One region of the Rhodoferax sp. GW821-FHT09E07 genome, then DNA from elsewhere that is predicted to be linked to it. Evidence: predicted binding sites of a transcription regulator. Region 1 holds the regulator's gene; the other holds the start of a gene.

Region 1 (16,226 bases):
CCATGCCCAAGAAACCCGCCGCCCGCACCGATGACGCCGCCAAGGAAGGCACGGCGGGCGGGGCTGGCGACACCAAATCCCCCGCGCAAAAAGCGCTGGAGAAACTGGGCCTGAAACGCGACATTGACCTGGCACTGCACCTGCCGCTGCGCTACGAGGACGAGACCCGCATCGTCAAGCTGAGCGAGGTGCGTGACGGTCAGCAAGCGCAGATCGAGGCCGTGGTGACGCACCAGGAGGTGACGTTTCGCCCGCGCCGCCAGCTCATCGTGACGGTGGACGATGGATCTGGCACCTGCACGCTGCGGTTTTTCAGCTTCTACGGCTCGCAGCAAAAGGCGCTGGCGGTGGGCAACCGCATCCGCGTGCGCGGCGAGGTGAAGGGCGGCTTCATGGGCCGCACCATGCTGCATCCCAGTTTCCGGGCCGCTGGCGGCAGCCTGCCCACGGCGCTCACACCCATCTACCCCACGGTGGCCGGCCTGCCCCAGCCCTACCTGCGCAAGGCCGTGCTGGCAGGCTTGGCACGCTCGGATCTGTCGGACACCTTTGCGCCCGGTGATCTGGATGTGCTGCACCACGGAATCGGCCACCAGCCCTTGTGGACACTGCGCCAGGCGCTACACTTTTTGCACCACCCCACGCCCGATGTGTCGCTGGACACGCTGGAAGACCACAGCCACCCGGCCTGGCAGCGCCTGAAGGCCGAGGAGTTGCTGGCCCAGCAGATCAGCCAGTTGCAAAGCCGGCGCGAGCGCGCGGCGCTGCGTGCGCCCGTGTTGCGCGCCGTGCTGGGTGGCACGCTGCATGCGCGCCTGCTCAAGGCCTTGCCGTTCGGGCTGACGGGTGCGCAGCAACGCGTGGGCGAGGAAATTGCGCATGACATGGGGCGCCACATTCCCATGCACCGCCTGTTGCAGGGCGATGTGGGCGCCGGCAAGACCGTGGTGGCCGCGCTGGCCGCTGCCACCTGCATCGACGCGGGCTGGCAGTGTGCGCTGATGGCGCCTACCGAGATATTGGCTGAGCAGCACTTCCGCAAGCTGCTGGGCTGGCTGGAGCCGCTGGGCATTACGACCGCCTGGCTCACCGGCACGCAAAAGACCAAGGAGCGCCGCGCCATGCTGGCGCTGATCGAGAGCGGCGAGGCCCAACTGGTGGTGGGCACGCACGCCATCATCCAGGAGAAGGTGAAGTTCAAGAACCTGGCGCTGGCCATCATCGACGAGCAGCACCGCTTTGGCGTGGCCCAACGCCTGGCGCTGCGCAACAAGCTGCAGCACGATGCGATGGAGCCGCACATGCTGATGATGACGGCGACGCCGATTCCCAGAACCTTGGCGATGAGCTATTACGCGGACCTGGATGTCTCCACACTGGACGAGTTGCCACCCGGGCGCACGCCCATCGTCACCAAGGTAGTGAGCGACCACCGGCGCGACGAGGTGATCGAGCGCATCCGCGGCCAGATTGCCCAGGGTCGACAGGTGTACTGGGTGTGCCCGCTCATCGAAGAGAGCGAGGCGCTGGACCTGACCAACGCCACACAAACCCATGCAGACCTGGCCGAGGCGCTGCAGGGTGCCACGCGCGCCGATGGCCAGCCCGTGCTCATAGGGCTGTTGCACTCGCGTATGCATGTGGACGACAAAAAGGCCGTCATGGGCGCGTTCACCGCGGGGCTGATGTCGGTGCTGGTCAGCACCACGGTCATTGAAGTGGGGGTGGATGTGCCCAACGCCTCGCTCATGGTGATTGAGCATGCCGAGCGCTTTGGCCTCTCGCAGTTGCACCAGTTGCGCGGCCGCGTGGGGCGCGGCGCGGCGGCCTCGGCCTGCGTGCTGCTGTACTCCACCGGCGATGCGCCGCGCCTGGGCGAGGCCGCGCGCGAGCGCCTGCGCGCCATGGCCGAGACCAACGATGGCTTCGAGATCGCGCGGCGCGACCTGGAGATTCGCGGGCCTGGCGAATTCCTGGGCGCACGCCAAAGCGGCGAGGCCATGCTGCGCTTTGCCGACCTGGCTACGGATACCGCGCTGCTGGAGTGGGCACGGGCCGAGGCGCCCATGCTGCTGGACCGTTACCCGCACCTGGCCCACAAGCATGTGGCGCGCTGGTTGGGCGGCAAGGCCGAGTACCTCAAAGCTTGAAGCCTATGCCCCAGACCTGCTACGCTAGGCGCGGGCTATTTCGGCGGCGACGGTGGCGTTTCTTGTGAAAACAAGGCCTGGCCCCCGTCCATGTTGCGCCAGTAGCTCCTAAAACAATAGCGTTTTGTCGTTGCCAAGAAAGCCTGCCCATGCCTTCTACTGCCATTCCCGCGTTCAACCCCGAGCTTGACCTGTCGCTGGAGCGGGTGGTGCCCATGGCCCCTTCGCTGGTCTGGGCTGCCTGGACCCAACCCCAGCACGTGGTGCACTGGTTCACCCCCGCACCTTGGCAAACGGTGGACTGCGAGATTGACCTGCGCCCCGGTGGCATCTTCCGCACCACCATGCGCTCGCCCGAAGGGCAGGACAACGACCACACGGGCTGCTACCTCGAGGTGGTGGAAAACCAGCGCCTGGTGTGGACCGATGCGCTGGGCCCGGGCTACCGCCCAGCGAACAACCCCTTTGTCACGGCCAGCATCACGCTGCAGCCCGAGGGCAGCGGCACGCGCTACACCGCCCTGGTGCAGCACAAGGACGCAGCCACCCGCCAGCAGCACGAGGCTATGGGTTTTACTCACGGCTGGAGCACGGCGCTGGACCAGCTGGTGGCCTACATGCAGGGGCTGCGCGCATGAATGAGCAGTGGCTGTGGATCATCTGGTTGGTGGGGTTTGCAACCCTGCTGGTGGGGGGCGCGTATGGGTATGTGGAATACCAGGCATCTTTGCTGAAGACCCGCACCACGGCTATTCCCGGCGGTCTGCGCTTCAGCGCCCACGGGTTGACGGTAGAGGTGCACCGCAGTGCGCAGCAACTGGTGGTGCAAACGTCCCACGGGCGTTACGTGCACCAGGCCCTGGAGGGCGGGGAAGAGCAGGAGCAGCAAGGCAGCCTCAAGGTGACCCTGCCTGCGCCGGGCCTGCGCATCGAGGTGTCGCGTGCCATGCGCAAGCTGCCCGACCAGGAGGAGCCCCAGCCCACCGGGCTGTGCACCATCGAGTTCCATGCGTCTGACGAAATGGCCTTTGCGGCCGAAGGCAAGAGCGGAGGTGAGCGCTCCGCCCTGCGCATGGACCATGTGCACGAAAAAATCGCCATGGGCTTCAACCAGTTCGCCGGGCAGGTGCGGGTGTGGGTGGAAAAGCTGGAGAAAAACCTGGCGCAACAGGCCCAGCTGGCACAGCAGAAGCTGGATGCCGAAGCGGCGGAAGCCAAGCGCCTGGCACGCGCGCAAAAGGCGGCGGGCCAGGCCGCGGTGGGTGAGCTCGAGCCCACGGAGCAGATTGCCCAGTGGCGCCAGAGCGCAGGTTTCAGCGGCACCAGCGAAGTGGGCTACAACCCGGACGGCAAGATTGACTGGTTCATTGACCTCGATACGCGGGGCCGCATCACGCTGTACGCGAACAAGCTGCTGATCCACACCAACCTGCTGGGCGCCAAGGTGACATCCCTGGGGGCCGAGCTGGAAATTGGCGTACGCGATGAATACTGGTCCGAGGCCGAGCCCGAACTCCAGGTCTTTCGCATGTTCAAGGGGGCGCACTCGGACGTGCGCCGGGCGTGGAAGGAGCGTCTGGAAATCCTCTGCGACAAGCTGCGCAGCGGTGAAATTTCGGTACGCTAAATCCCGGTCCCATGCCAGAGAACTCCGTGAAGATGCCCCCCATTCCCGCGCGCTGGTTGCGGCCGGTGTTGCTGTGCGCCGCACTGCTGCTGTCAGCGTTGACGGCGCAGGCTGTGCCCTGCCAGAAGACGGTGCGCTGGTACGACGATGTGCCGTATTCCTACCGCACGGCCGATGGGCAGCTCGCAGGCCTGGGCATTGATGTGACCCGGGAGGTGCTGAGCCGCATGGGCTGCGAGGCCCGGTTTGTGGAATTGCCCTGGGCCCGCGCACTGCTGGAGCTGGAAGCTGGGCGACTCGACATCCTGCCGGGCGCCCTGAAGACACCCGAGCGCGAGCGCTTTGCCTATTTTTCCCGCCCCACAAACCGCTCGCCCAATGTGCTGTTCGTGGGCAAGGCTGCTGCCGGCAAGTACCGCATCCAGCGGCTTGCCGACATTGTTGGCACCGATTTCAGGCTGGGCATCCAGCTGGGCGTGGCCTATGGACCGGATTACAAGGCCCTGCAGGACCACGCCGACTTTCAGGCGCGTCTGACCCCGGTCACCTTGCGCCGCAATGCCTGGGCCATGATTGAGCTGGGCCGCCTGGACGGGCTGATTGCCGACGAGACCACGGGCCTTGTCGAACTGCAACAGCTGGGCCTGACCCAGGCCATGGTGAGGACCAAGGTGGTGACATCGGCAGAGCCAGCACAGACGGCCATTGGCAAGGCTTCCAACACGGCCGAATTTGCCGAGGCCTTTGACAAGGCGCTGGGCAGCATGCTGTCGGACGGCAGCTTCAAAACGATCCGCGAGCGGTATGTGCCGTGCCCCGCTTCGGCGGACCAGATTGGTTGTCGCTAGGTGCGCATGGGGTTCGGGTTGCGTGCGCGCTGGGTCGCGCTGGCGGGCAATACGCGCGGTGTGCTGCTGGTGGTACTGGCCATGGCCTGCTGGGCCGTGCTGGACGCCTGCAACAAGCGGCTGATGGCCACCGGCATTGCGCCTAAACAGGTGCTGTTTTTGCAGGCTACCGTGGTGCTGGCTATGCTGGCGCCCGTAGTGGCGTGGACGCGCGGACGCCTCATCGCCACGCGCCAGCCGCGCATTCACCTGCTGCGGGCAGGCTTCATCGTCACCTCCGCTTGGTGTGCGGCCTACGCCGTGTCGCACCTGCCGCTGGCCGAGGCCAGCGCCTACCTGATGACGGGCTCCCTCTTCATGCTGCCCTTGGGCGTGTGGTTGCTGGGTGAGCAGCCGCACTGGCTGCGTTGGATGGGCGTGGTGGTGGGTTTTGGCGGGGTGCTGGTGATCTTGCAACCCGGGGCCGAGGCATTCCACCCTGCAGCATTCGTTGCGCTGTTTGGCGCGCTCATGGAGTCCATGCTGGGTGTGGTGCTCAAGAAATATTCAGGCCAGGAGCACCCGATTGCGGTGCTGACCTGGAGCCAGGTGGCCTGCTGGCTCACTTTTGGCACCTTCACGGGTTTCACGCTGCCCAGCGTGTCGCCGGACCTGTGGTGGCTGCTGCCCGTGGTGGGTGTGTCGGCGGCCGGCATTTACCTGAGCTACTTTTTTGCCTACCGCGCGGGCGATGCCTCGGCGGTGGAGGCGGGCAGCTTCTCGCTGCTGCTGTTCAGTCCCACGCTGGGTTGGCTGCTGTTTGCGGAGGCGCCGGATCTGGCCTTTTGGTTGGGGGCGGGCCTCCTGGTGTGTGGGATTGCGCTGGTCATAGTGGAACCCACAGGCCGGGTGGGAGGAGAATAGCGCCATGACCCTGACCGAACTCAAATACATCGTGGCCGTGGCACGTGAGCGGCACTTTGGCAAAGCGGCCGAAGCCTGCTACGTCTCGCAGCCCACGCTGTCGGTGGCGGTGAAGAAACTGGAAGAGGAACTGGACGTCAAACTCTTCGAGCGCAGCGCCAACGAGGTGACCGTGACGCCGTTAGGCGAAGAGATCGTGCGCCAGGCACAAAGCGTGCTGGAGCAGGCCGCCAACATCAAAGACATCGCCAAGCGCGGCAAGGACCCACTGGCCGGTCCCCTGAAACTGGGCGTGATTTACACCATCGCGCCCTACCTGCTGCCGGACCTGGTGCGCCAGGTCATCACCAAGTCGCCCCAGATGCCGCTGGTGCTGCAGGAGAACTTCACCGTCAAGCTGCTGGAAATGCTGCGCACCGGCGAGATCGACTGCGCCATCCTGGCCGAGCCCTTCCCCGACACGGGCTTGGCGCTGGCGCCGCTGTACGACGAGCCGTTTTTTGCCGCCGTGCCCACCAGCCATGCGCTGGCCAAGCAAGACAGCGTGACCACCGAAGAGCTCAAGAGCGAGACCATGCTGCTCTTGGGCAATGGCCACTGCTTCCGCGACCACGTGCTGGAGGTGTGCCCCGAGTTCGCGCGTTTCTCCAGTGACGCAGAAGGCATCCGCAAGAGTTTTGAAGGTTCATCGCTGGAAACCATCAAACACATGGTGGCCGCGGGCATGGGCATCACCCTGGTGCCGCGCCTCTCCGTGCCCAAGGATGCGTTTGAGACCAAGAAGCGCCGCGGCGACGAACCCTTTGTGAAATACCTGCCGGTGCAGGACGGCAAGCTGCCTCCGCCCACGCGCCGCGTGGTGCTGGCGTGGCGGCGCAGTTTCACCCGCTACGAGGCTATTGCCGCGCTGCGCAACGCGGTCTATGGCTGCGAACTGCCCGGTGTCACGCGTTTGTCCTGATTTTTGAGCAAAATGGGCCACAAGCCCCCGTCAATATTTGGCTTGTAGCTCTCTTATTCATAGCAAATCTGTGCCCTCCTTTTTTTCCTCCAAGCGCTCCCTTTACCTGGACCTGATTCGCTGGAACCGCCCCGCGGGCTGGCTGCTGCTGCTGTGGCCCACGCTGAGTGCGCTGTGGCTGGCGGCGGGTGGTTTCCCCGGCTGGCACCTACTGGCCGTGTTCACGCTGGGCACCATACTCATGCGCAGCGCGGGCTGCTGCGTCAACGACGTGGCCGACCGCGAGTTCGACAAACACGTGAAACGCACGGCACAGCGCCCAGTGACCAGCGGGCGAATCTCCACGCGCGAGGCGCTGGCCGTGGGCGCCGTGCTGGCGCTGGCCGCCTTTGGCCTGGTGTTGACGACGAACGCCGCCACGATTTCCTGGTCATTTGCCGCACTGGCCGTGGCCCTGGTCTACCCCTATGCCAAGCGCTATGTCTCCATGCCGCAGGCGGTGCTGGGTGTGGCCTTCAGTTTTGGCATTCCCATGGCCTTAGCCGCCGTTACGGGGGCGGTGCCTTGGCAGGCCTGGGCACTTTTGGTCGGCAACCTGTTTTGGGTGCTGGCCTACGACACCGAGTACGCCATGGTGGACCGGGATGACGACCTGAAGATCGGCATGAAGACTTCGGCCATCACGCTGGGCCGTTGGGACGTAACGGCTGTGCTGGGGTTCTACGTTGTCTACCTGGCGCTGTGGTCCTGGCTGGTGCAGTCGGCGCTGGTGCGCCCCTGGGCCTGGTGGTTGGGTGTGGCGGTGGCGGGGGCGCAGGTGGTCTGGCACGGCACGCTGATCGCCGACCGCAGCCGTGAGGGGTGCTTCAAGGCTTTCCGCCTCAACCACTGGGTGGGATTTGCGGTGTTTGTGGGGCTGGCGCTGGCTATTGGAATGTAAATCGGGGGCGTAAAAAAGCCCGCACTGGGCGGGCTTTTGGGGGAGCGGCTGGCTCTTACTTCGCGTCCGCCATGCACTTCTTGATGTGGGCGTTCTTGGCAGCGCCGTGCAGCTTCTTGTCGGCAGCCGACTTTTCGCAGGCGGGGCTGGGCGCCGGGGCCGCACTGGCGGCTGGTGCGGCGGCGGCGCCATCGCCCTTCATGCATTCATCGCGTTTCTTTTTGTACTCGTCACCTTTGAGGCCCTTGGCCTCCGAGCTGCAGGTGGCCAGCTTGCTCTTGGCAGCGGCGGGTTTTGGGTCAGCGGCGTGTGCGCCACCCACGGCCAAAGCAAGACCCAGAGCCACGAGGGAGATCAGTTGTTTCATCAGTCGTCCTATCAAAAAGTGGCAGCGAGGCCGCCGTTGCAGAAAACCCCTAACGGTTTGAAGCTTATAACGAAAAGATGACAGCGCCGTTGACCGCTGGTCGGGGTTTCGGGGCAGCCCCGTAAAATCGGCAGATGCTCACTGTCAAACACGACCTTCTGCAGGCGCTGGCCGCCTGTCTGGACACCCTCTCCCCTGGCGCGGGTGCCAAAGCCGCCTTCGAATCCCCCAAAGTGGCGGCCCACGGCGATTTCGCCACCACGGCCGCCATGCAACTGGCCAAGCCGCTGAAGCAAAATCCCCGCGCCCTGGCAGAGAGCCTGCGCACCGCGCTGCTGGCCACACCCGTGTATGCCCAGTGGGTGCAGGACATCGAGATCGCCGGCCCCGGCTTCATCAACATCCGCCTGAAACCCGCGGCCAAGCAGGAAATCGTGCGCGAGGTGCTGGGCCAGGCCGCCCAGTTTGGCTACCAGCCCTCCAACGGCCAGCGCGTGCTGGTCGAATTTGTGTCGGCCAACCCCACGGGCCCGCTGCACGTGGGCCATGGCCGCCAGGCCGCGCTGGGGGATGCCATCTGCAACCTGCTGGAAACCCAGGGGTGGAATGTGTACCGCGAGTTCTATTACAACGACGCGGGCGTGCAGATTGGCACCTTGGCCAGCAGCACCCATCTGCGCGCCCAGGGCTTCAAGCCCGGTGACGACCAATGGCCCAGCGGCGAGAAGGCCGCAGCCTACAACGGCGACTACATCGCCGACATTGCCGCCGACTTCCTGGCGGGCAAGACCGTCAAGTCCGACGACCGTGAGTTCACTGCCAGTGGCGACATCGACGACCTGGACGGCATGCGCCAGTTCGCCGTGGCCTACCTGCGCCACGAGCAGGACCTGGACCTGCAGGCGTTTGCGGTGAGGTTCGACAACTACTACCTGGAAAGCAGCCTCTACACCAGCGGCCGCGTGGACGACGCGGTGAAGCGCCTGCAGGCCGCCGGCAAGACGTACGAGCAGGACGGCGCGCTGTGGCTCAAGAGCACCGACTATGGCGACGACAAGGATCGCGTCATGCGCAAGCAGGACGGAACCTACACCTACTTTGTGCCCGATGTGGCGTACCACATCGCCAAGTGGGAGCGTGGCTTCACCAAGGTGGTGAACATCCAGGGTACGGACCACCACGGCACCATCGCCCGCGTGCGCGCCGGCCTGCAGGCCGCAGGCGTGGGCATTCCCCAGGGCTACCCTGACTACGTGCTGCACACCATGGTGCGCGTGGTCAAGGGCGGCGAAGAGGTGAAGATCAGCAAGCGCGCGGGCAGCTATGTGACGTTGCGCGACCTCGTCGAATGGACCAGCAAGGACGCCGTGCGCTTCTTCCTGTTGTCCCGCAAGCCCGACACCGAATACACCTTCGACGTGGACCTGGCCGTCACCAAGAACAACGACAACCCGGTGTACTACGTGCAGTACGCGCATGCGCGTATCTGCTCGGTGCTGGCCACCTGGGGTGGGGATGTAGCCAGCCTCAAGGGTGTGGACCTGTCGGCGCTGGACAGCCCGCAGGCCCAGGCCCTGATGCTGCTCTTGGCCAAGTACCCCGAGATGCTGACCGCCGCAGCGGCCGACAACGCGCCGCATGACGTGACCTTCTACCTGCGCGAACTGGCCGCCAGCTACCACAGCTACTACGATGCCGAGCGCATCCTGGTGGACGACGAAGCGGTAAAACTGGCGCGTCTGGCGCTCGTCGCAGCCACCGCGCAGGTATTGCACAATGGCTTGGCGGCGCTGGGCGTGAGTGCCCCGCAAAAGATGTGAGACTTGGGGGTCAGACCACTTGCCTAGCAATGTGCTGTGACCCTCACTGATTAAGAGAGAGAAAGCAGCACATGAAGTTTGAACGTGGCGGAACCATTGTGGGTTTCATCGTCGGTGTGGTGGTGGGCCTGGGGGCCGCGTTGGCCGTGGCGGTGTACGTCACCAAGGTGCCCGTGCCTTTCATCAACAAGAGCCAGAGCCGCAGCGCCGACCAGGACGCGGCCGAAGCCCAGAAGAACAAGAACTGGGATCCCAACGCGCTGCTCTACGGCAAGAACCCTGCGCCTGCGGTGCCCACTGCTGCCGCACCGGCCTCTGCCGCGTCGGGCGCCAAGGCCGCCAAGCCGGAGACAAAGGCAGACGTCAAAGCCGATGCCAAGACCGATGGCAAGGCAGACCCCAAGGATGCCAAGGCCGCCAAGCCGGACGCCAAGGGCGAACTCAAACCCGCTGTGTCGGCAGACCCCCTGGGCGACCTGGCGAAGGCCAAGGCGGGCGCAGCCAGCGAGGCCGATGCATTCACCTACTTTGTGCAGGTGGGCGCATTCCGTACCGCTGAAGATGCGGAGGCCCACCGCGCCAAGCTGTCGCTCAGCGGCATTGAGACCAAGATCTCCGAGCGCGAGCAGTCGGGCCGCCCGGTGTTCCGCGTGCGGGTAGGCCCGTTCGACAAAAAGGACGACGCCGACAAAGCCAAAGACAAGCTGGACAAGAGCGGTCTGGAAACCGCCTTGGTGCGCGTGCAGCGCTAAGCAGCGCTGGAACTTTCCCCGCCCAGTCCACTCCCATCCAGGCACTTTGGAGCTTTTGAACCCATGAAACGTCGCGTATTTACCCAAGCCGCCACTGGCGCCGCCATCGCATCTTCCGCCCTGTGGGCCGCCAGCGCCCAGGCACAGGCCAAAGCCCCGCAAGCGGGCACTGATTACCAGCCTGTGGACCCCCGCGCTCCCGTGGAGGCCCCTGCTGGCAAGGTCGAGGTGGTGGAGTTCTTCTGGTACAGCTGCCCGCACTGCAATGCGTTTGAACCCACCTTGCAGGCCTGGATTCCCAAGCTGCCCAAGGACGTGTCCTTCCGCCGCGTGCCTGTGGCTTTCCAGGACAGCTTTGTGCCCCAGCAGCGCCTGTACTACGCGCTGGAGGCCATGGGCCTGGTGGAAAAGCTGCACTCCAAGGTGTTTGCCGCCATCCATGTGGAGAGGCAAAACCTCAGCGGTGGTGATGCCATCGTCGAATGGGTGGCCAAGCAGGGCGTGGACAAGGCCAAATTTGTCGAGCAGTACAGCTCGTTCAGCGTGGCTACCAAGGCGACCAAGGCCGCCCAGCTACAAAACGCCTACAAGGTGGAAGGCGTGCCCGCCCTGGGTGTGGCTGGCCGTTACTACACCGATGGCTCCATCGCCGGCAACATGCAGCGCGCGCTGCAGATCGTGGACGCGCTGATCGTCCAAGCGCGTACCGCCCGCTAAAAAACACGCCTCTGCGCGGGCCGCAGAGGCAATCCACAGGGCTAGAATGATTTGTCATTCAACCCCTTTGTGGAGAGTTTCCCCATGGCACATCAGAAGTACCGGCTGGTCACCCGCAGTGATTTTGATGGGCTGGTGTGTGCGGTGCTGCTCAACGAGCTGGACCTGATCGACGAGATCAAATTCGTCCACCCCAAGGACATGCAGGATGGCAAGGTGGAGGTGTCCGACCGCGACATCACCACCAACCTGCCCTATGTGCCCGGCGTGCACCTGGCTTTTGACCACCACGAGTCCGAGACCGTGCGCAACACGGGCGAGCGCCCCAACCACATCATCCTGCCCGACGCCGATTCGGCCGCGCGCGTGGTGTTCGACCACTATGGCGGCGCCAGCCGCTTTCCGGCCCGCTTCCACGACATGATGGAAGCCGTGGACAAGGGCGATTCGGCCCGCTTCAGCCACGACGAGATCATGAACCCCACGGGCTGGGTGCTGCTCAACTACCTGATGGACTCGCGCACTGGACTGGGCCGCTTCCGTGAATTCCGCGTCAGCAACTACCAGCTGATGATGGATTTGATCCAGTACTGCCGCCACCACGGCATTGACGAGATTCTGCAGCTGCCCGATGTGGTGGAGCGCGTGGAGCTGTACTTTGACCACGCCGCCAAGGCCAAGGAGCAGCTGCTGCGCTGCTCCACCGTGCATGGCAACCTGCTGGTGCTGGACCTGCGCAACGAAGACACCATTTTTGCAGTGAACCGTTTCATGGTCTACGCGCTGTTCCCGCAGACCAATATTTCCATCCACGTGTTGTGGGGTCTGCAGAAGCAGAACACCGTGTTTGCCACCGGCAAGTCCATCACCAACCGCAGCTCCAAAACCAATATCGGCGAGCTGATGTTGTCCTACGGCGGGGGCGGCCATGCCAATGCGGGCACCTGCCAGGTGGAGAACGACCGGGCTGCCGAAGTGTTGCAGGCGTTGGTCAAAAAAATTAACGCCGACGGCTGAACCCGCCAAGGCGCGAAATGCGCAAAGCGCTCGGTACAATGGCCGAAGCGCTTTTCGAGCAAGTTTCGTGCCTTTATGAAAAAAACCATCCTGTCTGTGACCGTGTCGCTGGTGTTTGCCAGCGCAGGCGGCCTTGCGTGGGCCGAAAAAGCCGACCGAAACAAGCCCATGAACGTGGAGGCGGATGCCCTGCGCTATGACGACCTGAAGCAGGTCAGTGTCTTCACCGGCCATGTGGTGTTGACCAAGGGCAGCATCCTGATCCGTGGCGCCCAGATTGAGGTGCGCCAGGACCCCGATGGCTACCAGTACGGCGTGGTGACCGGTTCGACCGCCACTCCCGCGTTTTTCCGGCAAAAGCGAGAAGGCCTGGACGAGTTCATTGAAGGTGATGGCGACACCATCGAGTACGACGGCAAGGCCGACACCGTGCGCTTTGTCAAAAAAGCCCAGCTGCGCCGCCTGCGCGGGGCCACGCTGGCCGATGAGGTGACGGGCGCCGTCATCCTCTATGAAAACCTGACCGACAAATTCACCGTGGACGGCGCCCCCAAGACGGCTGCCGCCCCGGCCGGCCGCGTGCGCGCCATGTTGACGCCCAAACCCGAGTCCGAGGCCGCCACGCCGCCCCAGCCCGGCGCCACCCTGCGTGCCACGCCGCAACTTGAGAAGCCCGCCCAGTGAGCGACATTCCCCAAGAAGCCCCGGACACCAGTACCGGGCGGCTGGAAGCCCGGCATTTACAAAAATCCTATGGCAAACGCCAGGTGGTCAAGGATGTCTCGCTGGCCGTGCGCACCGGCGAAGTGGTCGGCCTCTTGGGCCCCAACGGTGCGGGCAAAACCACCTCGTTCTACATGATCGTGGGCCTGCTGCGCGCCAGCGCTGGGGACATCACAATTGATGGCCAGTCCATCGAGCACATGCCCATCCACCGCCGCGCGCGCCTGGGACTGGGCTATTTGCCGCAAGAGGCGTCCATCTTCCGCAAGCTCAATGTGGGAGACAACGTGCGCGCCGTGCTGGAGCTGCAGCGCGACGAGGCGGGCGAGCCGCTCACGTCGGTCGAGATTGAAAAACGCCTGACCGCACTGCTGCAGGATCTGCGTGTGGAGCACCTGCGCGAATCGCCCTCGCTGGCCCTGTCGGGCGGTGAGCGGCGCCGGGTGGAGATTGCACGGGCGCTGGCCACGCGGCCGCGCTTCATCCTGCTGGATGAGCCGTTTGCCGGTATCGACCCGATTGCGGTGATCGAGATCCAGCGCATCATCAACTTCCTTAAGGGACGCGGCATCGGGGTGTTGATCACCGACCACAACGTGCGCGAAACCCTGGGCATCTGCGACCACGCCTACATCATCAGTGACGGCCATGTGCTGGCGCAGGGCACCCCCTCCGAGATCGTGAACAACGCCGATGTGCGCCGCGTCTATCTCGGCGAACACTTCAAGATGTGATGAAGCAGGGTCTTTCCTTACGCGTCTCCCAACACCTGGCGCTCACGCCCCAGTTGCAGCAGTCCATCCGTCTACTGCAGCTCTCCACGCTGGAGCTGAGCCAGGAGGTGGAGCAGATGCTGGACGAAAACCCGTTTCTGGAACTGACCGAGGACCGGGCCGAGCGCGAGGACTTCGGGCTCAGCACCTCCGACGCAACGGTGAGCGAAGGCGATCGGCTGTCAGAGACCGGTGACGCTGAATACGCTCCTAATTCTGTAGCTGACTACGCAACATCCACGGGGGCTGGAGCCTCCAGCGATGAAGAAGCGGCGCCGCTGAGCAGCAGCGACGAACCCAACTGGGAAGGCGACGGCACCACCGAAATGACGCCCGACGATGGCGAGTGGGGTGTGGACGCCAAGGCCAAGGCCAACAACCTGGGTGACGACGAAGAAAAGGACGCCACCGAGCTGGCGCGCTCCACCGAATCGCTGCAAGCCTATCTGCACCGCCAGGCCCTAAGCCTGCGTACCAATGCCACCGATGCGGCCGCGCTGCGCTTTCTCATCGAATCCCTCAACGACGATGGCTACCTGGAAGACCCGCTGGAAGACCTGGCGCGCAGCCTGAACCCCGGCGACGAAGAACAACTGCAGGACCTGGCGCACCACTTCACCGTGGCCCTGGGCCTGCTGCACAGCCTGGAGCCTGTGGGCGTGGGGGCGCGCGATTTGGGCGAATGCCTGCGTCTGCAAGTAGCCCATTTGCTGGCCAATGCCGAAGAAGATGGCGAGCATGACCGCCTGGAGGTGCTGCAGGTCGCGCTGGGCATTTGCCGCCAGCCCATGGATCTGCTGGCGCGGCGCGACATCAAGCGTCTGGTGCAGATGGGTGTGGGCAGCGACACGCTGGTGCGCGAGGCGATTGCGCTGATCGCCCGGCTGGAGCCCAAGCCCGGGCGCCGCTTTGTGGACGTAGAGCGCAACATCATCGTGCCCGACGTGCTCGTGGTGGCCATCGGCAAGGCCGGCGGCATTCCGAAGTTCCGTGTGCAGCTCAACCCCGACGTCATGCCGCGTCTCAAAGTGCACGACATCTACGCCAATGTGCTGCGCAACCACCGTGGTGGCCGCGACGGTGCGGGCCACGCTGCGCTGCAGCAGCGTCTGCAAGAGGCGCGCTGGTTCATCAAGAACATCCAGCAGCGCTTTGACACCATCCTGCGTGTGAGCACGGCCATCGTGGAGCGGCAGAAAAACTTCTTCACCCACGGCGAACTCGCCATGCGCCCCCTGGTGCTGCGCGAGATTGCCGACGAGCTGGGCCTGCACGAGTCCACCATCAGCCGCGTGACCACGGCCAAGTACATGGCCACGCCGTTTGGCACCTTTGAGCTTAAGTACTTCTTTGGCTCGGGCCTGGGCACCGAGAGCGGTGGCAATGCCTCCAGCACCGCGGTGCGCGCGCTGATCAAGCAGTTCATCGCCTCCGAGAGCGCCAAAAAGCCCTTGAGCGACAACCAGATTTCCGACATGCTCAAGGAGCAGGGCATCGAGTGCGCACGGCGCACCGTGGCCAAATACCGCGAGGGCCTGAAGATCGCCCCCGCCTCACTCCGCAAAGCGCTATGAACCAACTGACCCTTTTTCTCCCCTGCGCAGCCGGCGTGGAGGAGTACCTGGCGCCGGAGATTTTGCAGATCACCGGTCTGCCCCCCGGTTGCGTGACCAAGCAGCGTGGCGGCGTGGCCGTGCGCACCTCGTTTGCGCACGCCATGCTGCTCAACCTTTACAGCCGCCTGGCCCAGCGCGTGCTCGTGCTGGTGTCGTACACCGAGTACCGGAGCGAGCAGGACCTGTACCGCGCCGGCCTGCAAGTGCCGTGGGAGCAGTGGTTCACCCCCAAGGAAAGCATCAAGGTCGAGGTGACGGCGCAGCACAGCCCGCTGACCTCGCTGAACTTTGCCGCGCTCAAGGTGAAGGACGCCGTGTGCGACCGCTTCCGCGAGGTGGCCAACGGCGTGCGCCCTGATGTGAACACGCAGTGGCCCGATGTGCGCATCTACGCCCACCTGACCACCGACGCCTGCTCGCTGTACATCGACACCTCGGGCGAGCCGCTGTTCAAGCGCGGCTGGCGCGAAGACAAGGGCGATGCACCGCTGAAGGAAACCCTGGCCGCCGCCATGATTGCCGCCAGCGGCTGGGCCTCGGGGGACGACGACCTGATGCCGCTGTACGACCCCTGCTGCGGCAGCGGCACCGTGGCCATTGAAGCCGCGCAGATTGCCTGCAACATCGCGGCCGGTTCGCTGCGTCGCTTTGCGTTCGAGAAATACCGCCCCTTCCGTTCGCAGGAATGGGCGGACATGAAGGCCGAGGCTGCTGCCAACGTGGTCAAGCCCGATCCGGGCCAGACCGCGCTGATCTACGGCAGCGATGTGTCGCACCGCATGGTGGACTTTGCGCAGCGCAACGCGCAGCGCGCCGGCGTGGCCGATGTGATCGAGTTCCGCGGCGGCGACGCGCTGCAGCGCATGCCCCCGATTGAGGGCGGCGGCGTGATGGTGCTGAACCCGCCCTATGGCGAACGTATCGGCATCGGCGGTGTGGCTGGGGAGGGCGAGGGCGCCCGCTTTGGCGCGCGTGAATTGGCGCAAACCGACGAGGGCGTGGACTTCTTCAA
Region 2 (16,226 bases), on a different contig from region 1:
GCGCCAGTTCGGTGTGCCGGTGCCTCGCGGCATCCCCGCTTTCACAGTGCAAGAAGCGGTGGAAGCCGCCCAGAAACTGGGTGGCCCTGTCTGGGTTGTCAAGGCCCAGATCCATGCGGGTGGCCGCGGCAAGGGTGGTGGCGTGAAGGTGGCCAAGTCCATCGACGACGTCAAGCGCCTCGCCGGCGACATCCTGGGTATGCAACTCAAGACACACCAGACTGGTCCAGAAGGCCAAAAGGTGCGCCGCCTGTACATCGAAGATGGCGCCGACATCAAGAACGAACTGTATGTGTCGCTGGTGACCGACCGCGCTACACAGAAGGTGGCCCTGATCGCGTCGAGCGAAGGCGGCATGGACATCGAGGAAGTGGCCCACTCCACACCCGAAAAGATCGTGACCGAAATGATCGATCCCCTGACTGGCATTACCACCGAACAGAGCAAGAAGGTGGCCGCAGCCATTGGCTTGACCGGTGCTTCTATCGACCAGGCCGTGGACATCTTCGCCAAGATCTACAAGTGCTACATGGACACCGACGCGTCGCTGGTGGAGATCAACCCGCTGAACTGCGACTCCAAGGGCAACCTGATGGCCCTGGATGCCAAGTTCAACTTTGACTCCAACGCCCTGTTCCGCCATCCCGAAATCGTGGCCTACCGCGATCTGGACGAAGAAGACGCCGCTGAAGTGGAAGCCTCCAAGTTCGACTTGGCCTACATCTCCCTGGACGGCAATATCGGCTGCCTGGTGAACGGTGCCGGTTTGGCCATGGCCACCATGGACACCATCAAACTGTTCGGCGCAGAGCCAGCCAACTTCTTGGACGTGGGCGGCGGCGCTACCCCCGAGAAGGTGACGGAAGCCTTCAAGATCATGTTGAAGAACGACAAGGTCAAGGCCATTCTGGTCAACATCTTCGGCGGCATCATGAAATGCGACACCATCGCCACAGGCGTGATCACAGCTTGCAAGGCCGTGAACCTGTCGGTGCCACTGGTCGTGCGCATGAAGGGTACGAACGAAGAGCTGGGCAAGAAAATGCTGGCCGAATCTGGCCTGCCCATCATCAGCGCCGACAGCATGGCTGAAGCGGCCCAAAAAGTTGTCGCAGCAGTGAAAGGCTAAGGAAACATCATGTCGATCTTTATCAATAAAGACACCAAGGTCATTACCCAAGGCATTACCGGCAAGACAGGCCAGTTTCACACGGAAAAGTGCCAGGAATACGCAAACGGCAAAAATGCCTTTGTGGCCGGCGTGAACCCCAAGAAGGCGGGCGAGTCCATCTTCAACATCCCGATCTACGCCTCCGTCAAGGAAGCGGCCAGCGACACTGGTGCCACCGTGTCCGTGATTTACGTGCCGCCTGCGGGCGCCGCCGCTGCCATCTGGGAAGCCGTGGAAGCCGATCTGGACTTGGCCATCTGCATCACCGAAGGCATTCCCGTGCGCGACATGCTGGAAGTGCGCAACAAGATGAAGGCCAAGGAAGCCGCCGGCGGCAAGAAGACGCTGCTGCTGGGCCCCAACTGCCCCGGCCTGATCACCCCCGACGAAATCAAGATCGGCATCATGCCCGGGCACATCCACCGCAAGGGCCGCATCGGCGTGGTGTCCCGTTCCGGTACGCTGACCTATGAAGCCGTCGCGCAACTGACTGAAATCGGTCTGGGTCAGTCATCCGCCGTGGGCATTGGTGGCGACCCCATTAACGGCCTGAAGCACATCGACGTGATGAAGGCTTTCAACGATGATCCTGATACTGACGCAGTCATCATGATCGGCGAAATCGGCGGACCCGATGAAGCCGAAGCCGCCCGCTGGTGCAAGCTGAACATGAAGAAGCCGATTGTTGGCTTCATCGCTGGCGTGACCGCGCCTCCCGGAAAACGCATGGGCCACGCCGGTGCGTTGATTTCTGGTGGTGCAGACACCGCCGACGCCAAGCTGGCCGTGATGGAAGAATGCGGCTTCAAAGTCACACGCAATCCGTCTGAAATGGCGAAGCTGCTGAAGGCCATGCTGTAAATCCAGCGTTGGCTCAATAGCTGAAGCGAGAGGATTGCCTCTCGAAGTAAAGTGCCCATACCTTGTGTTTGGGCACTTTTTCATTTGTACTGCGGGGGCCAATCATGGAAATTCTTCAGAGCGCTGACTTCTGGATTGGTCTGGTCAAGATCGTCTGGATCAACATCATTTTGTCTGGGGACAACGCCGTTGTGATTGCCCTTGCGGCACGTTCCCTACCGCCCGAGCAGCAAAGAAAAGCGGTACTTTTAGGCTCTGGCGCTGCGGTGGTGCTGCGGATTGCTTTGACCGTAGTAGCAGCCAAGCTGCTGGAGATCTCGTTTTTGCAGGTGATCGGAGGCCTGTTGTTGTTGTGGATCGGCGTGCAATTGCTGAGCGACGACGATGCCGAAGAAGGCCATGGGAAGAACACTGGCAGCATGCTGGCTGCCGTGAGGACCATCCTGATTGCTGACTTGGTGATGAGCCTGGACAACGTGATCGCGGTGGCCGCAGCAGCCAAGGGCAGTATGTTGTTGCTGATCCTGGGGCTTGCCATCAGTATTCCGCTGGTCATTTTCGGCAGTACCCTGATGATTCGCTTGATGGAGCGCTTTCCGGTGATCGTGACGCTGGGCGCTGCGCTTATTGGTTGGGTTGGCGGTGAAACCATTGCCAGCGACGGTGTGTTCAGTGGCTGGATGGTCACCCATGGCTGGGTGCACTACGCGGCGGCGGTCCTGGGTGCCGCGTTGGTGCTGGGGCTGGGCATGGTGCTGGAGAGGCGTAAGGCCCCTTCCACAACCTAAGACGGGATTCCGCCTGTCGCCAATGACCTCCACTTGTCGCAAAAGCGGGAAGTCCCGTGCAGAAGTCCCTTGTCGGCTGCCGTATCGTCTGCTAACGTCCTCATCTTGACTCCTCCACCGTGGGGCGGGGTGGGCTGTGGGCAGATCGATGTGCGCCGATAAGGCATGGTGCGGGGGTAACAATTGGCGAAATCTTCTTCAAAGACGCAATCATTCTGGCGGGCTGACTGGCTTGCTGGTTTGGCCATTGTGGTCGTGGCTGTGGTGTTGCACCTCTCTACCGACTTCATAGGGACGCTGGAGCGGCGTTTTTACGATTTCGCAAGTACCAGTACTTCCCGGCAGCCTTCCGACCGCATCGCTGTCATTGCCATCGATGACCAGAGTATTGCCAATCTGGGCCGGTGGCCTTGGCCTCGAGATATCCATGCCAAGCTCATCGATACGCTGGCGGCAGCCAAGGCCAAAACTGTCGTGCACACCGCGTTCTTTTTTGAACCGCAGGTGGATCCTGGCTTGGGCTTTATCCGCAAGATGAAGGCTGCCCTGGAGGCGCCGGTGGATGGTGCCGCACCCAATGAATCTGTGGTGAAGCTGATTGCAGAGGCGGAAACTGCACTCGATACCGACGCTAAATTGACAGCCAGCCTGCAGAACGCCGGCAATGTGCTCATTCCATCGGTATTCACTTTGGGCGAGCCTCAAGGCAAGCCAGACAATCCGCTTCCCGCGTACGCGCTGAAAAGTGCATTGGACGATGCCAATGGGTTTTCCATTCCTGCCGTTCGTGGCCAGCAGCCCATTGAGAGTATTGGCAATGCGGCAGCCGGAATCGGGCACTTGAACCAGTTTCCAGATGTGGATGGCGCGGTGCGGCTGGAGCCCTTGTTGGTGAATTATTACGGCAAAGCCGTTCCTTCGATGGCGTTGCTAGCAGCCTTCAAGAGCCTGAATCTTTCGCCCGCGGATGTCAAACTCAACCCTGGTGATTCGGTCCAGATTGGCAAATTGAAGGTCAAAACGGATGAGGCAGCTTTGATGCTGCCCCAGTTCTACAAGGGTCGCGATGGCAAGCCCGCCTTTGCGGTGGATTCTTTTTACGATGTGCTGACGGGAAAAATCCCTGCCAGCAAGTATGCTGACAAGATTGTCATCATTGGGGCCACTGCTGCAGGCGTGGGTGTGCAATTCCCGGTGCCTGGCAATGCAGCCCTGTCTCCGGCGGAGACTATCGCCCACATTACGTCCAGTATTCTGAGTGAGCACTTCATCGTGCAGCCAAGCTGGGGTGTTTGGGTTAGTCTCCTGGCTTTTCTGGTGGTCGTGGCCTATGTTGTCGCGGGCCTGCCACGGCTGTCGGCCGCCACCTCTGCCGGGGTCACTTTGGGGTTGTTTGCAGCACTGCTGATCTTGGAGTTTGGCCTGCTATCGGCTGCTGCAACCTGGTTGAAGTTGGTGTTTCCCGCTACTGTGCTGGTCTTGGGGCATCTGGCATTGACGACCAAGCGTTTCCTAATCACGGAGGCTGGCAAGGTCAAGGCCGATGAGGAGTCTGCGGAAACCAATCGCATGATGGGTTTGGCTCTGCAAGGCCAGGGGCAGTTGGACATGGCATTTGACCGTTTCCGCCGTGTACCCCTCGCTGAGGCCGTGATGGGCAATTTGTACAGCCTGGCCCTGGACTTTGAGCGCAAGCGGCAGTTCAACAAGGCGGAGTCTGTCTATGAGCACATGGCGACGTTTGATAAAAACTACAAGGATATTCAGACCAAGTTGAGTCGTGCCAAAAACCTCTCGGAAACCGTGATTTTGGGAGGTGGGGGCGGTCACCCTGGCGGCACCATGTTGCTGGATGGTGGGGCGGTTGAGAAGCCCATGCTGGGTCGCTACCAGGTGGAAAAAGAGTTGGGCAAAGGCGCCATGGGGGTGGTCTATTTGGGCAAGGATCCCAAGATTGGCCGCGTAGTGGCGATTAAAACCATGGCGCTAAGCCAGGAGTTTGCTGGTGAAGAACTCACGGACGCCCGCGAACGTTTCTTCCGCGAAGCCGAGACCGCTGGCCGTCTGCAGCACCAAAATATTGTGACTATTTTTGATGCGGGCGAGGAACATGATCTGGCCTATATCGCCATGGAGTTCCTCAAAGGGCGGGACTTGGTCGAGTTTTGCAAGGGCGACAACCTGTTGCCTGTGCCATTGGTGCTGAGTCTGGTGGCCAGAGTTGCCGAGGCGCTAGCCTATGCGCACAAGCAATCGGTGGTGCACCGTGATATCAAGCCCGCCAACATCATGTACGAGCGCGAGACCGACACGGTCAAAGTCACCGATTTCGGAATTGCTCGGATTACGGATTCCAGCAAGACTAAAACGGGGCTGGTTCTAGGCACGCCTAGTTTCATGTCTCCAGAGCAGTTGGCGGGTAAGAAAGTGGATGGTCGTTCCGATTTGTACTCGCTCGGTGTCATGCTGTTCCAGTTGTTGACCGGTGTGCTGCCTTTCCGTGGCGACTCCATGGCCGAACTGATGTTCAAGATAGCGAACGAAGAGGCGCCCGATATTCGTGTTGTACGTCCTGATTTGCCGGTAGCGTTGGCCAATGTGGTGACCTTGGCTCTGAGCAAGCGCCCTGAGCTGCGTTACCAAGACGGAGATCAGTTTGCAACTGATTTACGCGAAGTGATAGCGGGGCTGGATCCCACCAACGCAAACATGGCACGTCCGGCAGGAGCGGTTGGAGCAGGTGCCGAAGAAAAAACGCAGGCGTTTGTCGCAGGTAGCGCGATGACTCAGCCTCATTTCGACCAGACGGTTGCGCAGCCTGCAAAGGGCGCATCCGGGCCGGCCGCCGCGGGTGGCGATACGGATATTCAGATTTAAAAACAACAATGATGTACCACTTTTGTGCGCAAACTGACCCAGGCCGTGCTCGCGACAACAACGAAGACTCGGTCGCTTTTGAAGAGGCTGCCAGGGTAGCGGTTCTCGCCGATGGTATGGGAGGGTACAACGCGGGGGAGATTGCCAGCGGCATGGCGACCGCGTTTATCAAATCCGAATTAAGCCGCTGGTTGCTGGAGGCCGGTGCCACTGCGCAATCCAAAGAGGTGCGCCGAGCCATGGAGATTTGCGTGGACAACGCCAATCTCGCAATCTTCAATTCCGCCAATTCCAATGCAGCGTACTCCGGCATGGGGACTACCTTGGTAGTTGGGGTTTTTCGTGATGACCGGCTGCTGCTCGGACATATCGGGGACTCCCGTTGCTACCGGTTGCGTGAAGGGCAGTTGACCCAGATCACCAAAGACCATTCCCTGCTGCAAGAGCAAATTGATGCGGGCCTAATCACACAGGAGCAAGCCGCGACCTCGTCTATCAAAAATCTGGTGACGCGGGCTTTGGGGGTAGAAGAGGTCGTTATGTTGGACGTCAATGAGCACGTGGTTGAGCCCGGGGACCTGTACTTGATGTGTTCCGACGGTTTGTCCGATATGGTTGATGATGAACTAATCGCTAGAATTGCCACTGGCGACTCCAGTCTGGATCAAAAGGCGGGCTTATTGATCGATGCGGCCAACGACAATGGTGGGCGGGACAATATCTCCGTGCTGATAGTCTCTGCGAGTGAGGCAGCAGAAAAACGTGGATTAATTGCCCGGCTGCTAGGGAAGTAGAGTTGTTACGTTTTCCAAAAACCAATTACAGGAAAAGGAGTCGATCATGCCGAAAATGATCGTTTCGATCGATGAGGTCGTGATCAAGGAAGTTCAGCTGACTAAAGAGCGCACGACATTGGGACGCCGGCCTTACAACGACATCGTCATAGACAACTTGGCGGTCAGTGGTGAGCATGCGGTGCTCCAAATGACTGGAAGTGAAGTTTTTCTGGAAGACCTCAATAGCACTAACGGCACTTATGTGAATGGCAAGGCTGTGAAAAAGCAGCAGTTGCAAAATGGTGACGGTATAGAGATTGGCAAGTACAAAATCAAGTTCGTCGGTGACGGTGTTGCCGACAACTTTGACAAAACCATGGTGGTGCGTGCACGTCCATCCGTGACACCGCAAGCGGCTCCTGCGTCTGGTTACCCCACGTCTGCGGGCGATTCCACGGGCATCGGTGCGTTCCACGCCGCAATCAAGGTTCTGTCTGGTGCTGCCTCCGGACGCGAAGTGCCCCTGACCAAGGTGGTGACTACCATTGGTAAGCCTGGCGTTGCCGTGGCCGCCATCACACGCCGGCAACATGGCTACGTGGTTCACCATGTGGAAGGGGCCGGCAACCCCACTTTGAATGGATCTCCCATCGGTTCTGATCCCATTTCGCTGAAAAATGGCGACTTGGTGGAGTTGGCGGGCACCCAAATGCAATTCGTCCAGACCTGAGCCAGCTACAGTCTGGCCTGACTACATGCAGATGGGAATTCAGCCTGGTTTGAAATGCAGTCACTGACCAGGCACTGGCCCCGTATCGCGGTGACTTTAGTCCCCGTGATCTTGGCGCTGCTGCATGCGGTCGGAGCGGTTCGCATCGGTGTGCTGCAGCGCTTGGATGACATCATTTATGACGCACGCCTGCGGGCTACGATGCCCAACACGCAGGATGACCGGATCGTTATCGTCAACATTGACGAGAAAAGCTTGGCAGAGGTCGGGCGCTGGCCTTGGGGCAGAAACAAGCTGGCCCAACTGATCACTATCCTGTTTGATGAACAGCAGATTGCGCTTATTGGGTTCGATGTGGTTTTTGCCGAGGCGGACGAAAGCTCTGGCCTTGCGCGACTCAATGAATTGGCTCGAAATGAATTCCGCGACCAAGCCGGGTTTTCTGACCGCTTGCGTCAGCTGCAGCCTGAACTGGATTTTGATGCGGCCTTTGCACGCGCTATAGCTAACCGTCCGGTGGTCATGGGGTACTACCTGACGAGCGATGGTGAGGGACGTTCCAATGGGACGTTGCCAGCCCCGGTATTGACGCCTGACGTATTGCAGGGGCGTCCCATCAAGGCTACTTCCTGGAACGGTTTTGGATCCAATATTGACCAGTTGGCCAAGGCTGCGCCATTGGCAGGCTTCTTCAACTCAATTACCGATGGTGATGGGGTGGTTCGCTCCTTGCCTCTTTTGGCCGAATACAAAGGGCAGTATTACGAGTCCATTTCTTTGGCGATGTTTCGCGCCATTGCCGGCATGCCCAAGGTGGCGCCTGGGTTCTCCAACGAGAAATTCCTGGCCCGCAGCTACCAGGGTATGGACCGGGTACTGCTGAAGCAGGGAGAAAAGGCGCTCGCCATTCCCGTCGATGAACGCGTGGCCACGCTGGTCCCGTACCGGGGACGGGGTGGTGTGCAGGGTGGCTCCTTCCGGTATGTGTCTGCATCTGACGTGCTGGCTAAAAAATTGCCGCCTCACAGCCTGAAAGACAAAATCATTTTGTTGGGCACCACCGCTCCGGGTTTGTTGGACCTGCGTGTCACTCCAGTGGGGGAGACCTACCCTGGGGTGGAAACCCATGCCAACATCATTTCTGCATTGTTGGATGGCAGCGTGCTGGTGAAGCCGGACTATGCGGTGGGCTACGAGGTAGTGATCCTCACCTTGGCCGGACTGCTGCTGGCGATCGGCCTGCCCATGTTGTCCGCGCCACGCGCAGTCCTGTTGAGTGTCGCGGTGGTGAGCGTGCTGGTACTTACCAACCTTTGGCTTTACCTGTCTTATGGTTTGGTTTTGCCCCTGGCTTCTGCGCTCACCATGGCCATCACTGCCTTTGGTCTCAACATGAGCTACGGCTATTTTGTGGAGAGCCGCTCCAAGCGTGAATTGGCCAATCTGTTTGGCACCTATGTTCCACCAGAGTTAGTGGATGAAATGGTGAAGGATCCCGACAGCTACAGCATGAAGGCTACGAATCGCGAGTTGACCGTGATGTTCTGCGATATGCGCGGCTTCACCAAGATGTCGGAGCGCATGGAGCCCACCCAGCTGCAGGAGTTGCTTACGGGGGTGTTCAGCAGGTTGACGAGCTTGATTCGTGCGAACCGGGGAACGATTGACAAATACATGGGCGATTGCGTGATGGCGTTCTGGGGAGCCCCGGTGGAAACCGCTGAGCACGCCCATTTGGCGGTCAAATCGTCTATGGAAATGGCCAATGCCATTCGGGAGATCAATCTGGAACACCGCGCCAAGGGCCTGCCCGAAATTGGCATCGGGATTGGTTTGAATACCGGCACCATGTGTGTTGGCGATATGGGGTCCAATATCCGACGCAGTTACACCGTTATCGGCGATGCGGTCAATCTGGGTTCCCGGTTGGAGGGGTTGTCCAAGGCGTATGGAGTGGACATTGTGGTGAGCGAAGCCACCCGCAAATTGGCGCCCGATTTTGCCTGGCAGGAGTTGGATCGGGTCCGGGTCAAGGGCAAGGAACAGGCCGTTGCGATTTTCTGGCCTTTGGCGCCACTGGCGAGAGTGAGTCCTGAGGTCGCAGATGAAGTCAAAACTTGGGCCCAATTTCTGAAGGCCTACAGGGCGCAAAGTTGGGATCAGGCGGATGTACTGCTCATCAATTTGATGCGCATGAATGCCAAAAAATACCTTTACCAGTTGTACTCTGAGCGGGTAGCCTCTATGCGGTTGCTGCCATTCGATCCAGAATGGGATGGCGCCACCAACTTCGAAACCAAATAGGGCCTCGTTTGTGAAAGTACGCGTACTGGGCTGCTCGGGTGCCATTGCCCAAGAGTGCCGAACCACTTCATTCCTTGTGGGCCGCCAAATCTTGGTGGATGCGGGCACTGGTGTGGGCGATCTGACGCTGGACGAAATGGGGCAGGTTGATCACGTGTTTCTGACCCATTCGCATTTGGACCACATCGCAGCCTTGCCGCTGATGGTGGATGCGGTGGCGTCGCAACGGCAATCGCCGATCGCCATATATGCGCTGCCGGGCACCATTGCAGCGCTGAAAGCGCATATCTTTAACGATGTTATATGGCCCGACTTTTCGCGTATCCCTACCGTGCAAGCGCCATTTGTCCGGTTTGTGGAAATTCAGGTGGGGCAGGTTTTAGAGTTGGCCGGGAGCTGTATCGAGGTATTGCCAGCGGTGCATACCGTGCCAGCGGTCGGATTTGCAGTCTCTGCAGGGGCCGGGCATTGGGTCTTTACCGGTGATACAGAACGCAATCCTGCCTTGTGGACCCGAATCAACCAGCTGGATGTTGCCATGTTGGTTATTGAAACGGCGTTCAGCAATCGCGAAAAAGAATTGGCCCGCAAGAGTCTGCATTTGTCGCCCAGTGCTTTGGCGAAGGAACTGGACTGCATTCGCAAGGGCAAGAGTTTCCCCATTTACATCACCCACACCAAACCGGCAGAAACTGAATTGATCATGGCTGAAATACAGCGGTTCGATCAAACGTTGCCTTTTGGCCCGGATGTCACCCATGATATTCGGTGGTTGCGTGCGGGGCAGGAGTTTGAGATATGAGCGTGGTTATTCAGCCTGGCGGTGCGGAAAGATCTTCCGAGCAGGCATTCTTCGAGTCGCAAAAGCTACCCTCCAAGAAGAGAGGCATGACCTTTGAGGCGCTCTTTTACCGCCAGTTGCACCAGGTCACCGCGCGCATCCACGATACGGAGCAGCTGGAGCAGATCATGCTGGATACCAGCCAGGAAATCTGCAAACTGCTCAATGCTGATCGATTGACCTTGTATGCGGTGACCGAAGACCAGACCGCGATCGTTTCGAAGATCAAAACGGGCCTGAACAGCAGTCGGGACTTGAAGTTGCCGATCTCTCCGCAGAGCCTTGCGGGCTACGCCGCCTACAGCCGGACGGCCCTGAATTTGCCGGATGTGTATGACGAGGATGCACTCAAACGGATCCACCCATCCTTGACATTTCTGAAAGAAGTCGACAAGCGCTCAGGGTACCGCACGAAACAGATGCTGGTGGCGCCCATCATGGATGGCGGAACCTTGCATGGAGTTTTGCAAGTCATCAACAACAAAAGTGACGAGCCTTTTGGTGAGCTCGAAGTGGATGGTGTTACGGAGTTGTGCAAAACATTGGCCACGGCAATTCGCCAGCGGGTCAAAGGTGCCGAAGGTGGTGTACAGCGCAAGAGCACCAAATATGACGGTCTTATTTCGGACGGCATTTTGACGGAGCAAGAACTTGCCCAGTGTGTGCAAGATGCTCGCCAAGAGGGGCAGTCAGTGGAACACCGGTTGATGACTGACTACAGCATCAAGCCAGCGCAACTGGGTAGCGCGCTTGCCAAGTTCTTTGGTGTTCCCTATGAGCCCTTCAATCCCGGGCGCATCCGATCGGAGATGCTGCAAGGCGCATTGAAGCGCGAGTTCATTGAAGAGCAGGAATGGATGCCGCTGGAAGAGTCTCCGGATGGTTTAGTCATCATGTGTGTGGACCCGGAGGCGGTCAAAGGCTCACGGGTTGTGCCGCAAGTGTTTCCACGCATTACCAAGTTTGCCTACAGGGTGACAACGCTGGTTGAGTTTCGTGAGACGCTCGCACAACTGTTTGGTGCAGCGTCAGACAGTGGAACGATTGATCAGTTGCTCGCGGATATGGACGGCGCTCCCATGGACGATGGGAGCAATGATGAGTCCTTGGAGTCGGCAGCAGCAGACAACGAATTGGTGAAATTCGTCAACAAGGTCATCATCGACGCTTATAACCAAAAGGTGTCGGATATCCATATCGAGCCCATGCCGGGCAAGTTCAAGACCGGCATACGTTTTCGCATTGATGGAAGCTTGGTTCCCTATGTGGAAGTGCCGGCACATTTCAGACAGGCCATGGTGACTCGCCTGAAAATCATGTGTGACCTTGATATCTCGGAGCGTCGCAAGCCGCAGGATGGCAAGATCAAGTTCAAGAAGTACGGGCCATTGGACATTGAGTTGCGCGTAGCAACCATCCCCTCCGCGGGCGGAGTGGAGGACGTGGTCATGCGGATTCTGGCTGCGGGTGAGCCAATTCCTTTGGAGAAATTGGGCCTTACTCCGCATAACAAGGCGCGACTGGAAGCCACAGTTAGCAAGCCGTACGGCTTGTTCTATGTGTGTGGACCCACGGGCTCTGGCAAAACCACCACGTTGCATTCCATCCTGAAGTTTCTGAACACACCAGACACTAAAATTTGGACTGCCGAGGACCCGGTGGAAATCACCCAAAAGGGGTTGCGGCAGGTTCAGATCAACAAAAAAGCGGGAATTGACTTCGCATTGGTCATGCGAGCCTTTTTGCGAGCTGATCCGGACATCATCATGGTGGGGGAGTCGCGTGACAAGGAAACGGTATCCATGGGGGTGGAGGCATCGCTTACCGGCCACATGGTGTTCTCGACGCTACACACCAACTCTGCGCCCGAATCCATAACGCGCTTGTTGGACATGGGTATGGACCCATTTAATTTTGCCGATGCGCTGCTGGGTATCTTGGCGCAGCGCTTGGCCAAGAAGTTATGCGATTGCAAGGTCGCATATGTACCCGATGCCGAAGAACTGCGTCTTTTCGCTGCCGAATACGCTGAAGAGTTGCGGCATACACAAAGCTGGAAGCAAGACTATGCGGGCGAGAGCAAGAAAATGGTCGATAAATGGATGCAGGCCTATGGAGAGGGCGGACAGCTCAAGTTCTATAAAGCCGTGGGATGCGACAAGTGCAATAAGACGGGGTACAAAGGCCGTGTGGGCTTGCATGAACTGATGGTCGCAGATGATGCCGTGAAGAAGCTCATTCAGGAGCGGTCGCGGGTGGCGGAGCTGTTCTCTGCCGCTGTGGAGGGAGGCATGCGCACCCTCAAGATGGATGGCATGGAGAAGATCATGATGGGGTTGACGGATTTAAAGATGGTTCGGCAGGTTTGTATTAAGTAGCCAACGGGTGACATTTATGTCACTCGCTGAGCCGGTGTGTCACAAATTGATGCTCCAAAGCTTAGAGAACAAACTTAAACGTACTTTTCAGGCAATTTGAAGCTGAGAAAAGGCTGGCATGAAGTCTGCTGACATAACCACCTAATCATTTTTTTGGAGTTCCGTATGAAACGCACTTTGCAAAAGGGTTTTACCCTGATCGAATTGATGATCGTGGTTGCGATCATCGGTATCTTGGCTGCCGTGGCCCTGCCAGCGTATCAAGACTACACAGTACGTGCCAAGATGACGGAAGTGATTCTGGCGGCATCTGGTTGCCGCACCTCGATCACTGAAATTGTTCAATCCGCATCCGGCTCATTTCCTGCCGCAAATGGTTGGGGATGTGAAGCTTCTGTAGGCAATACAACGAACTCCAAGTATGTAAACGGCATTGTGACCACTGGTCAGGGCGATCCGTCTGTCACGGTTACAGTCACGTCGCGCAACGTGAATAACGTCGAAGCCACCCCTGGTACTTTTACTCCAGGTGGAGAGGTTCGCCTGATGGCCTGTGCAAACAACGCTACAACATTCGCTACTTGTACCATTCCCACAGTTGGTGGAACTATTGCGACTTGGCTGTGTGGCCCAGGTGCAACCACTCCTACCGCGCTGAAATTCTTGCCAGGCTCATGCCGCATCCAATAATTTGAATTGTGGTTAATAAAAACGCCCCAATCGGGGCGTTTTTTTATGGATGAAAGCGATGTGGAACTTGGTGGGCTTGTTTTTTTTGGCATCTGCTTTTCTGCAGCCCATGCACCTACTGCCGTGGGTGAGTTGGCATAGCGAGGTGTTGGCGTTTCTCGCTTTGTTTGCATTTTGCCTTGACGCGCTGGTTTCAGATACCGAGCGCAGGAATGTTCAAATACCTCGAATCGCGGCTGTTTGGCTCTTTCTGGCAGTGATCGCAATAATTCAATTTGTGATCGGCACCATCGTTTTTTGGGGTGATGCCTTTGTCTTGCTTTTGTATATGGGGTTTTGCGTTGCAGCCATCTCCATTGGTAGGCTCAAAAAGGCATGGGCGCATTTGCCATGGGTGTTGTTGGTTGTTGCTTTAATTTCAACAGGTATTGCGTTAACCCAGGCGCTGGGTGTCTGGAGCGATTTGAGTTGGACAGCGGGTGTCACTACTTTCCGGCGCCCCGGAGCGAATCTTGGGCAGCCCAACCATCTGGCCACATTGCTTCTGATGGGCCTGGCCAGTTTGGTTTTTTTGTTTGAGTCGCGCAAACTTTCTGTAGTCTTCTTTCACTGTTTGCTGGCATTGCTCCTGTTGGGCGTGGCATTGACGGAGTCCCGTACGGGCGCATTGAGTTTCCTTTTAATCGCCTTTTGGATGATGGTTGGCACGCGTAAGATTGGGATGCGAACAAAGCGCACCTCGATTCTTCTGGCTGGCATCTGGCTTGGCGTGTTGCTGTGGGCTTGGCCTTTGTTCATTGGTGGCGTGCAAGCCGGCGGGTGGAGCACCGATGAATATTTAGGAACTCTCAATGCGTCAGCGGGAACTCGGCTGGTGGTTTGGCCCCAGTTGATAGAGGCGGTTCTTCAGCGGCCCTTTTGGGGTTGGGGGTTGCGCGAAGTGTCCACGGCACACAATGCGGTGTTGCATGCCTATACCTCTGGCGAAGCATTTAGCTATGCACACAACATTGTTCTGGATCTTGCCATTGGCATGGGCGTACCGTTGACAGTGTTGTTGGCGGTTGCAGTCTCGGTATGGCTATATAGAAGGACACGCGGTACGGTTAGTCTCTCTGCTTGGTACGGCCTAGCCCTGATTGCGCCACTTGCTGTTCATTCGATGCTGGAATTTCCATTTGCCTACGCCTATTTGCTGTTGCCGGCATTGCTGGCGGCAGGGGCACTGGAAGACGAGTTGGCTCCGACCCATTCAGTGCAGGTGCCGTTTTGGGGCGCCGCATGCGGGATGGCGTTGTTTTTCTTCTTCGCGGCATGGAGTGTTATTGAATATGTTCCCATCGAGGAAGATTTTCGTGTGGCTCGTTTGGAGGCGTTGCGCGTTGGGCATACACCGAATGACTATGCACGTCCGCGTGTCGTGTTGCTTACCCAGTTGGGCGTTTTGTTGGAGGCGGCACGCCTCGTACCCTCTACGGGCATGAGCAAGGAAAGCATAGAAATATCGCGCAAAGCCGCAATGAGGTTTCCATGGGTAGCGACACAAAATCGCTATGCTTTATCGCTGGCGTTGAATGGTAATGCGATAGAGGCAAGCCGTCAGTTGAAAGTCATGCGCGCAATGCACGGGGACAAAGTCTATGAGGCTATTGAAGGGAATTGGAATGATCTGGCTAACACCAAGTATCCTCAACTCAGGCCACTGCTGAAGTGAAACAACTTGCATAACTGTTTTCATTACTGATACTTGAATTCTTGCAACACTGACTCGCTGTGCCTTAAAAACTGTTTCGGTTTCCATCTCAATTGACATGACATTACTAACTCCGTCTCTGACTGCTCGTCTTCGCGCAAGTGCCATCCATTTAAGCCTTAGCTTGGCTATTGCATTGTTCGCTGCGCTAATGGTTTTCTGCATTTGGTATCCCTATCCCTACCGTGAACTCTCCGGCGGGCGTGAGTTGTTTTTCATCGTGGTTTGCGTTGATGTCATCTTGGGGCCGCTGATTACTCTAACTGTCTTTAACTGTACCAAGCCCTGGACTGAGCTCCGTCGAGATTTGGCCATTGTTGTTTTGATTCAGCTGGCCGCGTTGGGCTACGGTTTGTGGACCGTCTTTGTCGCACGACCAGTGCATCTGGTTTTCGAAATTGATCGATTTCGCGTAGTACATGCCATTGAAGTAGACGAAACGTTACTGCCGCTTACTCCAAGTGGGGTCGTTGCGCTACCTGTGACCGGCCCCACCCTGCTGGCATTGCGACCTTTCAGAGACGACAAGGAAAAAACGGATGCCACCATGGCTGCCCTGCAAGGCGTATCGCTGGGCTCGCGTCCGGATCTCTGGCGTCCATATGAAGAGGCCACCAGTGATATTCTCAAAGTAGCCAAACCCGCTACCCAGCTGCTTTCTCGGTTCGTCCAACAGGCAGCGGAGATTACCAGCGTGTTGAAGGGAGTGAACCGTACGCCAGAAAACGTGGTTTACCTTCCGCTGGTCGGGCGCAAATCGTTTTGGACTGTGTTTCTGGACCCCGTCACCGCGCAAGTGTTGACAACGATGCCCTTAGACTCTTTTTAGAAACTTTTGAAAGAAAAGTGTCACTAGCCATTGGAAAATATGCCAGAGTTGCTATTGTTTGCATAGCAATTTTGATGGCGACCACGGCCCAGCCAGAATCAGTGCCGGGCACGGGTGGCACTCTCCCGAACCTAGGCGACACCGCCTCCATCACCCCCAGCGCCGAGCGCCGCTTGGGCAATCGCATCGCCCGCGAGCTGTACCGTGATCCAGACTACATTGATGATC

What was found. The regulator sigma-54, encoded in region 1, starts transcription at its own class of promoters, with help from an activator protein. The targets are predictions, from matches to a motif close to TGGCANGNAANCTGCTTT.
Region 2: the regulator sigma-54 is predicted to act here: its motif matches at 12,841-12,858, upstream of AC07OE_RS15235 (pilin).

The regions. Positions count from the first base shown of each region.
Region 1 covers NZ_JBWKOP010000009.1:93,819-110,044, forward strand. Annotated here, with positions in the region: gene recG (ATP-dependent DNA helicase RecG) at 3-2,150, shown strand; gene AC07OE_RS18270 (SRPBCC family protein) at 2,300-2,788, shown strand; gene AC07OE_RS18275 (hypothetical protein) at 2,785-3,777, shown strand; gene AC07OE_RS18280 (substrate-binding periplasmic protein) at 3,810-4,625, shown strand; gene AC07OE_RS18285 (DMT family transporter) at 4,632-5,528, shown strand; gene AC07OE_RS18290 (LysR substrate-binding domain-containing protein) at 5,533-6,489, shown strand; gene ubiA (4-hydroxybenzoate octaprenyltransferase) at 6,560-7,429, shown strand; gene AC07OE_RS18300 (hypothetical protein) at 7,485-7,796, opposite strand; gene argS (arginine--tRNA ligase) at 7,931-9,616, shown strand; gene AC07OE_RS18310 (SPOR domain-containing protein) at 9,688-10,368, shown strand; gene AC07OE_RS18315 (thiol:disulfide interchange protein DsbA/DsbL) at 10,432-11,085, shown strand; gene AC07OE_RS18320 (exopolyphosphatase) at 11,170-12,102, shown strand; gene lptA (lipopolysaccharide transport periplasmic protein LptA) at 12,178-12,786, shown strand; gene lptB (LPS export ABC transporter ATP-binding protein) at 12,783-13,559, shown strand; gene rpoN (RNA polymerase factor sigma-54) at 13,559-15,172, shown strand; gene AC07OE_RS18340 (THUMP domain-containing class I SAM-dependent RNA methyltransferase) at 15,169-16,226, shown strand, end outside.
Region 2 covers NZ_JBWKOP010000007.1:176,826-193,051, reverse strand. Annotated here, with positions in the region: gene sucC (ADP-forming succinate--CoA ligase subunit beta) at 1-1,129, shown strand, start outside; gene sucD (succinate--CoA ligase subunit alpha) at 1,139-2,032, shown strand; gene AC07OE_RS15270 (TerC family protein) at 2,137-2,820, shown strand; gene AC07OE_RS15265 (CHASE2 domain-containing serine/threonine-protein kinase) at 3,070-5,697, shown strand; gene AC07OE_RS15260 (Stp1/IreP family PP2C-type Ser/Thr phosphatase) at 5,706-6,491, shown strand; gene AC07OE_RS15255 (FHA domain-containing protein) at 6,538-7,203, shown strand; gene AC07OE_RS15250 (CHASE2 domain-containing protein) at 7,258-9,507, shown strand; gene AC07OE_RS15245 (3',5'-cyclic-nucleotide phosphodiesterase) at 9,518-10,309, shown strand; gene AC07OE_RS15240 (GspE/PulE family protein) at 10,306-12,726, shown strand; gene AC07OE_RS15235 (pilin) at 12,892-13,416, shown strand; gene AC07OE_RS15230 (PglL family O-oligosaccharyltransferase) at 13,475-15,130, shown strand; gene tfpZ (TfpX/TfpZ family type IV pilin accessory protein) at 15,228-15,998, shown strand; gene AC07OE_RS15220 (M48 family metalloprotease) at 16,073-16,226, shown strand, end outside.